2 regions of the Arthrobacter sp. DMZ02-1R genome follow, and region 2 is predicted to be linked to the other one. Evidence: riboswitches for the same ligand, from Rfam matches in the RefSeq annotation. Region 2 holds a riboswitch; the other holds the start of a gene.
The links. Region 2 has a riboswitch for glycine ahead of gcvP (aminomethyl-transferring glycine dehydrogenase). Riboswitches for the same ligand answer to the same signal wherever they lie in the genome.
Positions count from the first base shown of each region.

Region 1 (4,352 bases), 1.5 Mb from region 2:
CGTATCGCAGGAGAAGGGGAAGCCGAAGCAGACAGGAGGCGCCGATGCCGCTCGACGAGGACGTCGTGGCCGCGATCTACCGCGACCACGGCACCGCCCTGCGCCGCTTCGTGCTGAGCTGCACGCCGGACGCACATCTGGCTGAAGATGTGGTGCAGGAAACCATTCTTCGGGTATGGCAGCACGCCCCCCAGATCACCGGGAGCCTGCGCAGCTATTTGTTCCGCACGGCCCGCAACGTCATCATCGACAATTATCGGAAGGCCCAGCGGCGGCCGGCCGAGGCTGCCGAACGCGACATAGCGGACCCGGAGGAAGCCACCGAACGCGTTGACGAACTCCTCAACCGGGTCCTCATGGAAGAAGCCCTCTTGCGGCTTAGTACCGAGCACCGGGAGGTCCTGATAGCTCTGCATTACGAACGGTTCACAGTGAACGAGGCCGCGCTGAGGCTCAACATCCCCAGCGGAACCGTAAAATCCCGGGCCTTCTACGCCGTCAGGGCGCTTCGCACGATTCTGGACGAAATGGGGGTGCAGCGGTGAACGAAACAGGACTTCACCAATTGCTGGGCGCCTACCTGCTTGGCGGCTTGGAGCCGGACGAGGCCCGGGCCTTTGAGGAGCACCTGGAATTCTGCGCTGATTGTCGGCGCGAGCTTGGCGAATTGGAAAGCCTCCCGGCCCTTCTCGACGCCGTCCCCGTGCCCGACGCCGTCGCGCTAGCCGGCGGGCGCCCCGCCGTCGAGCGCCTTGCCGCGGCGCAATCCGCTGCGCCTTTCGCGGTCGGACGCCCCGCCGTCGAATCCACTTCCGACGCTCGCTCACTTTTGGGGGCCTTTTCGGAAACGCTCCCGCAGCCGATCCTCCTGAAAATGGCAGCGCGACGCCGGAAGTCCCGACGCCGGTGGACGGCTCTGGTGAGTGCCGTGGCCGCCGCTTGCCTCGGGCTGGGAGTCCTGGCCGGGCCGCTGCTGAACCAGCCGCCCAAGCCTGACGCCAGCTACTCGGTGCAAACGGACAACGGCCTGCAACTCACCGTGGGGCTCGTCAGGAAATCGTGGGGGACCGAGCTGCAGCTGGAAGGCCGCAGCATGCCGCTGCAAGGCACCATGTACCTGTGGGTCAAGGGCCGCGACGGCAACGAGGAATTGGCGTGCGGTTGGACCGCGACGTCCAGCGGACGCATCAAGGTGACGGGCGCGACGCCGGTCCAGCTCGCCGGGATCTCGGGCGTGGAACTGCGGGACGATGCCCAGAAGACGGTCGCGGTGATTTCGGTCCCGGGGAGCTAGGGGTCCCCGGAACCAGTCACGGCAGCCCGCCGTCTAGGCGGAGGCTGGTTCGTTGGCCGCAGGATCGGGCAGGCCCATTGGCTCCCACGTGGGCCTGTCCAGCCTGTTGAAGCTGTAGAGATGGATTCCCGCGACGCTGTCCGGGTGCGCCATGAGTTCGGAGACGAGGCTCTCCGGTGAGTACTTGTCGCCGCTGAGGAGCCGGCGGGCGAGAGTTCCCTTGCTGCTGAGGAACTTCAGGGACGTCCCGACGCCGATCTGGGTTGCCAGGGCCAGCAGCCTGGTCCGGGGAACCGCCCCGGCCACTCCGGCCCACACCGGCAGTTCCACCCCTTCGCGACGCAGGAGCGCTGTGTAATCCAAGACCCTGGGTGCGGAGAAGCACATCTGCGTGACAACGTGCTTGGCCAGATGCTGTTTTGCCAACAGGGCATCCAAGAGGTCCAGCCCGCCCACGGAAGGATGACCTTCGGGGTAGCCGGCGATGCCCGCGGAGATCCCGCCGCCGGAGTATTCGGCGATGTCCTCCAAGAGGTGAAGGCACGATTCGTAGGGGCCAGGACCCCGCGGTCCGTCTCCACCAATGGCGAAGACCTCGGTGATCCCCGCAGCTTCGCAGTCCCGGAGGATGCCGGAAAGCTGCCCCCGGTCCTCCAGCCCGCGTGCCGAGAGGTGCGGAATCACGTTGTAGCCGAGGAAGCTGAGTTTGAGGGAAGCCTCCATGGTTCGCTTGACGCCGTGATGGGGCAAGCAGGTAACGGTGAGTGTTGTGGATACAGGCACCGTGGCCTGGACCTTCTCGACGATTCCGTCCGAGGGAATGATTTCAATCCGGGTGGGGAGCATGCTGGAGTCCTTACGGATCAGGCCGTCGCGTGGTGTGCGAGGAGGGTGCTGGCTTCCTGGCGGGTGGTGCCGGAGTCCTGGATGCCGCCGGCGATGTGGGCCAGGTGGGCGGGGATGTCGCGGCCTTTTTTGCGCATCGCGGTGGCCCAGAGGCGTCCGGCGCGGTAGGAGGAGCGGACCAGGGGTCCGGACATGACCCCGAGGAAGCCGATGTCCTCGGCTTCGGCGGCGAGCTCGACGAATTCCTGGGGTTTGACCCAGCGGTCCACGGGCAGGTGCCGTTCGGAGGGGCGCAGGTACTGGGTGATGGTGATCAGGTCACAGCCCGCGGCGTGCAGGTCGGCCAGGGCTTCGGAGATTTCGGCCCGGGTTTCGCCCATGCCCAGGATCAGGTTGGATTTGGTGACCATGCCGGCGTCCCGGCCCTGGGTGATGACGTCCAGGGAGCGGTCGTAGCGGAACGCGGGGCGGATGCGCTTGAAGATCCGGGGCACGGTCTCGACGTTGTGCGCGAAGACCTCGGGGGCGGAGTCGCAGATCGCACTGATGTGTTCGGGTTTGCCGGAGAAGTCCGGGATGAGCAGTTCCACCCCGGTGCCCGGGTTCAGTTCGTGGATCTTGCGCACGGTCTCGGCGTAGAGCCAGACGCCCTCGTCGGCGAGGTCGTCCCGGGCGACGCCGGTGACGGTGGCGTAACGCAGGGCCATGGCCTGGACGGAGCGGGCGACCTTGGTGGGTTCGAACATGTCCACGGGGGAGGGTTTGCCGGTGTCGATCTGGCAGAAGTCGCAGCGGCGGGTGCATTCGGAGCCGCCGATCAGGAAGGTTGCTTCCTTGTCTTCCCAGCACTCGAAGATGTTCGGGCAGCCGGCTTCCTCGCAGACGGTGTGCAGGCCTTCCTTTTTCACGAGGTTCTTCAGGCCCACGAATTCCGGGCCCATCTGGACCTTGGCCTTGATCCACTCGGGCTTGCGTTCGACCGGGACGGCTTTGTTGCGTTGTTCAACGCGCAGCAGCTTACGGCCTTCAGGTGCCAGGGTCATGAGGAACTCCATAATTCAGGTGGCGCGGACGCGCCACGATGATTCGGTTCCTCCCCGCTCTGTATTGGACCTGAGAGTTTCCGCGCCACCCGCCTTCGCGGCTGGACGCTTGCACCGTCGGTGAGTCCGGTTGCCCGGGCTGCTTTCCAGAGTTGCCTTGCCGCGGCGGTACATGGGCCTGAGAGATTCCTGGGGAGGATTTGCTCCTACGGCGCCTGCTAAAACGTACCGGCAGGGCTCTCCCGCCGCAGATCATAAGCACGTGCCGCCTTTCGGTGACACGTCTCACATGGTATCCGGTGCCCTGACGGTGCGCAAAGAGCGGGCAGCTTCAACCGTCGTGGGTTCCTCCGCGGCCGTCTGCCCGGGCGCCAGCTTAGCGGGCACCTTGGGAGGACCATACGGAAGCTCCGAGCTCCCGTGAAATTGTCCACGCGGCGTCGCGGAGTTCGCGGACCGTGGCCTCGCTTGCCGGCCACTCGCTCGCGGAGAGCACTACAGACAAAACGGCGACGACGGTCCCGCTTTCATCGTAGACGGGGGCCGCGATGGAGGCCTCGCCAATCACCGCTTCCTCGTATTCCAACCCGAGCGCGTTCTTGCGCACTTCCTCAAGCTGGGATCGGAGGACGGCGGGGTTGGTAATCGTTTCGCCGGTAAATTCGGCCAGCGGCTTGCTGAGCACGTCATTTTCGAGCTCGGGGTTGAAGGCGAGTAGTACTTTTCCGAGAGCAGAGGCGTGGGCGGGCAGGTTGAGTCCCGTTTCCGGCATTTGCTCTGTGCCGTCGGGGCGGCGGTCGTGATGAATGATCAAAACCTCGCCGAGAAGGTTCACACCCAGTCGCGTCGCGTAACCGGTCCGTCGTGACAACTCGTGCATCCACCGCATCGCGCGAGCCCGGACGTCAAGGGTGTCGAGGTAGACGCTCGAAAGTTTCAGCAGCGCAGGCCCGAGCATGTAGCGGTTTCCGGAGCTTTCCTGGGCGACCAGCCCGTGTGCCTGTAGCGATTTCACGAGTCCGTGGACTGTGGAAGGCGGAAGCTCCAATGCGGCGGCCAGTTCGGAGATTCCGAGGCGCCTGGCGCCTTGGAGGAGCCCGAGGATTTTGGCCGCTCGGTCAATCGACTGGATCACAGCTCCACCACTCTCGCATCATCGGTTGCCTTGT
Region 1 covers NZ_CM173230.1:487,703-492,054, forward strand. Annotated here, with positions in the region: gene AC3ANQ_RS02225 (sigma-70 family RNA polymerase sigma factor) at 45-545, shown strand; gene AC3ANQ_RS02230 (anti-sigma factor) at 542-1,294, shown strand; gene AC3ANQ_RS02235 (methylenetetrahydrofolate reductase) at 1,328-2,140, opposite strand; gene lipA (lipoyl synthase) at 2,158-3,183, opposite strand; glycine riboswitch at 3,233-3,338, opposite strand; glycine riboswitch at 3,340-3,438, opposite strand; gene AC3ANQ_RS02245 (IclR family transcriptional regulator) at 3,560-4,318, opposite strand.
Region 1: linked by a shared signal. The riboswitch ahead of lipA (lipoyl synthase) and the one ahead of gcvP (aminomethyl-transferring glycine dehydrogenase) in region 2 are both predicted to bind glycine.

Region 2 (4,352 bases):
GAACTTGCCCGGCTGGGCCAGGCCCACGAGCGCGTTGAGGTTGGCACCGTCAACGTACACTTGGCCGCCGGCTGCATGCACGGAGTCGCAGATTTCGCGGACGTCGGCGTCGTACACGCCGTGGGTGGAGGGGTAGGTGATCATGATGGCCGAGAGGACGTCCTTGTTGGCGTCGATCTTGGCCTGCAGGTCCGCGTGGTCGATGGTGCCGTCGGCCGCGGTGGCCACAACTACGACCTTCATGCCGGCCAGCACTGCCGAGGCGGCGTTGGTGCCGTGGGCGGAAGCCGGGATGAGGCAGACGTTGCGCTGGAGGTCGCCGCGGGAGTGGTGGTAGCCGCGGATGGCCAGCAGGCCCGCGAGTTCGCCCTGGGAACCGGCGTTGGGCTGGATGGAGACCTGGTCGTAACCGGTGATCTCCGTGAGGTCAGCTTCCAAATCTTCGATCAGTTCCCGCCAGCCCACGGTCTGGGAATCCGGGGCGAAGGGGTGGATCGAGGCGAATTCCGGCCAGGAGATGGCTTCCATCTCGGCAGTGGCGTTCAACTTCATGGTGCACGAACCCAGCGGGATCATGGTGCGGTCCAGTGCAAGGTCGCGGTCCGAAAGCTTGCGGATGTAGCGCAGCAGCTGGGTTTCGGAACGGTGGGTGTTGAACACCGGGTGCTGCAGGTAATCGGAGGAACGCTCGACGGCGGCCTCCAGAGCGAAGCCCTCACGTGACTCCGCGAGCGAAGCACCGAAGGCGGCGACGACGTCGGCGAGGACCGCGGTCGTCGTCGTCTCGTCAACAGAGATTCCCACGGTGTCAGCGTCGATGCCGCGCAGGTTGATGCCCTTGTCCTCAGCGGCGGCAACGATCTCGGCAGCCTTGCCCGGGACGCGGACAGTGACGGTGTCGAAGAAGCTGCCATGCAGGATCTCAAGGCCGGCGGTCTTGAGTGACGCGGCGAGGGCGCGGGCGTGATTGTGGGCGGTCTCGGCGATCGCCTTCAGGCCATCGGGGCCGTGGTACACGGCGTACATCGAGGAGACGATGGCAAGCAGTGCCTGCGCGGTGCAGATGTTGGACGTGGCCTTTTCGCGGCGGATGTGCTGCTCGCGGGTCTGCAGCGCCAGGCGGTAGGCGGGGGTGCCGGCGTCGTCCTTGGAAACGCCTACCAGGCGGCCAGGCATGGAGCGCTCGAGGCCCTTCTGAACTGCCATGTAGGCGGCGTGCGGGCCGCCGAAGAACAACGGAACGCCGAAGCGCTGGGTGGAGCCGACGGCGATATCGGCGCCCTGCTCGCCAGGAGGCGTGATCAGCGTGAGGGCGAGGAGGTCCGCGGCGACGGTGACGAGGGCGCCGCGTTCCTTGGCGGCGGCGATCACGGCAGAGTGGTCGAACACTCGGCCGGAAACGCCCGGCTGCTGCAGCACGATGCCGTTGATGTCGCCGTCGGGCAGGCCCTGGGACAGGTCGGCGATCTCGACTTCGAAGCCCAGCGCCTCGGCGCGGCCCTTCACGATGGCGATGGTCTGCGGGAGGCAGTCGGCGTCAAGGACGGTCTTGCCGTCGTGGGCCGCCTTGTTCTTGTTGGCACGGCGCATCATGAGGACAGCTTCGGCGACGGCCGTGGCTTCGTCCAGGAGGGAGGCGTTGGCGATAGGCAGGCCTACCAGGTCCTGGACCATGGTCTGGAAGTTCAGCAGGGCTTCGAGGCGGCCCTGGGAAATTTCCGGCTGGTACGGGGTGTAGGCGGTGTACCAAGCCGGGGACTCGAGGATGTTGCGGCGGATCACCGGCGGGGTGACGGTGTCGTAGTAGCCCTGGCCGATCATCTGCACGGCCGTCTTGTTCTTGGCCGCCAGTTTGCGCAGTTCGGCCAGAACTTCTACCTCACTGAGGGCGTTCTGGAGGGTCAGGGCGACGTCCTGGCGGATGTCTTTGGGAACCGCGGTGTCCACGAGCGAATCGACAGTGTCGTAACCAACAGACTTGAGCATGATGTCAATGTCGGCTTGGCGACGGGCGCCGATATGCCGGTCAACGAACGTGGTGGAGGTTGAACTAACCGTCACGAAGGAACTCCATTACTAAGGCGGCGTGGGTACGCCACAGCTAATCGGGTTCCTCCCCGCTCTGTATTGGACCTGAGAGTTTCCGCGAATCCGTGCTTATGGGCACTGTTTCGCTTGCACCGTCGGTGAGCACAACGTGTTCCAGTGTCTAGGACACCAGGGGCAGCGTGCTGCTTTCCAGAGTTGCCTTGCCGCGGCGGTGCGTGGGCCTGAGAGATTCCTGGGGAGGATTTGCTCCTACGGCGCCTGCATCACTTGCCTGCAGGACTCTCCCGCCGCAGATCAAAGGCGTATTCAGTTGTGTGAATCGGATCGTGGTTGCCGGTGACGGCTGCCACAACTGTCAATTGTCCTATGGACTGCTCGCGTCCGCAAATGATGTCACCGACTTCGCCCGACTTTCCCAACTGACTGGCATTTGTAGTCGTTTTGGAGCCTCTAAACGACCTCTAAACGACAACAACTGCGAGTCAGTTGGGCCACCGCTCAGTGACGGAGGCGTTCGACGGCGGCCAGCAGCGCACCGACGTCGGCGCTCCTCTCGCTCGCATTGGCTCCCGGACCACCTTCAAGCATTGCGTTGAAGTAGAGCCCATCGCCCATATAGCGGACCGCCTTGGCCATCTCGGGACCCACTTCCTCGGCGAGCACATCCAGCCATTGTTGCTGGATCCCGGCAAAGCGCCTGCGGGTTTCTTCGTGCGCCACCTCCGCGAGCCGCGTGGCGGCGACGAACACCCTGTCCATGGGAGTATCGGCCCAAAGCGAGGACTTGATGAAGAACGCGGAGGCGCCCTCGGGAGCCGCCTTCATCGCCTCGATATCCGTTGCGGCGAGTGTGTCCATGCGTTCCAGCAGGGCGCCGATCATGGCTTCCTTGTTGGGGAAATGGTAGAGCAGGCCACCCTTGGAGACTCCTGCGCGCTTGGCGACGGCGTCGAGCGTGGCAGCCCGCTCCCCCACCTCGATCAGCAGGGCTTCAAAGGCATCCAGGACAGCGTCCCGGGCAATAGGTTTTCGTGGCATGGTGTCCATCATCCCCTAGTTGGATATGTCAGTGTCGATACGGCAAATTGAAACTATACCGTCCAGACGGTATAGTTATCTTCATGTTCAGCCCATCCACAACCCAGCACCCCCGCATCCCGTCCACCCAGTCCGCCCCGTGGCGCGATTGGACTGCCCTGGCGCTCTTGATGTTCCCCGTGCTGCTGGTGGCTGTAGACAACACCGCGCTGACATTTGCCCTGCCGGAAATCGCCCGGACGCTGGAGGTCGGGGGCGTGCAGCTGCTCTGGATTGTGGATGCCTATGCGCTGGTGCTGGCGGCATTGCTGGTATCCATGGGCAACCTGGGAGACAGGATCGGCCGCCGCCGCTTGCTCCTGATCGGCAGCACGGGCTTCGCCGCCGTTTCCGCAGCCACCGCATTCGCCCCGTCGGCCGAATGGCTCATTGCGGGACGCGCCGGCCTGGGCATCTTCGGAGCCATGCTCATGCCGTCCACGTTGTCCTTGATCCGCAACATCTTCCCGGACCCGAACCGCCGCCGGCTCGCCATTGCGGTGTGGGCCGCGGGATTCTCCGGCGGTGCCGCGCTCGGGCCGATCTTCGGTGGCTGGCTCGTGGAACACTTCTGGTGGGGAGCCGTGTTCCTGGTGGCCGTGCCACTGTTGTTGCCCCTCCTTGCCTTCGGCCCATTCCTGATTCCCGAGTCCAAGGATCGCAATCCGGGCAAGCCTGACGTTCCCAGCATCGCGCTGTCCATCCTGACCATGGCACCGGTGGTCTATGGCATCAAGGAGGTCGCTGTGCACGGCTTCGGCCCCGCCCCTGCAGCCTTCATGGCATTCGGCTTGGCAATGGGAATCATCTTTGTCCGCAGGCAGCGCTCCTTGGCATCGCCCATGCTGGATGTGCGTCTTTTTGGGAACAAGGTGTTCAGCACTGCCATCATTGCCAACGTCCTGTCCCTGTTTTCCATGACGGGCTTCATCTACTTCTTCGCGCAGCACTTGCAGCTTGTGGAGGGCCGGTCCCCCATGCAGGCAGGAATCGCCATGGTTCCGGCACTGCTGGCCACCATCGTGGCGGGCATGGTGGTGGTGCCCCTGGTCAAGCGGATCCGCCCGGGACTGGTGGTGGCATCCGGCCTGACGTTGAGCGCCGTGGGCTATCTCGTGGCGGCCCTGGGCAACCATGGCCAGGGCCCCGGGTACCTTTTGACGGCACTCTTGCTGCTGGCCATCGGGGTTGGATCGGCGGAGACTATCTCCAACGACCTCATCCTG
Region 2 covers NZ_CM173230.1:3,874,530-3,878,881, forward strand. Annotated here, with positions in the region: gene gcvP (aminomethyl-transferring glycine dehydrogenase) at 1-2,061, opposite strand, end outside; glycine riboswitch at 2,113-2,247, opposite strand; glycine riboswitch at 2,249-2,346, opposite strand; gene AC3ANQ_RS18390 (TetR/AcrR family transcriptional regulator) at 2,548-3,087, opposite strand; gene AC3ANQ_RS18395 (MFS transporter) at 3,171-4,352, shown strand, end outside.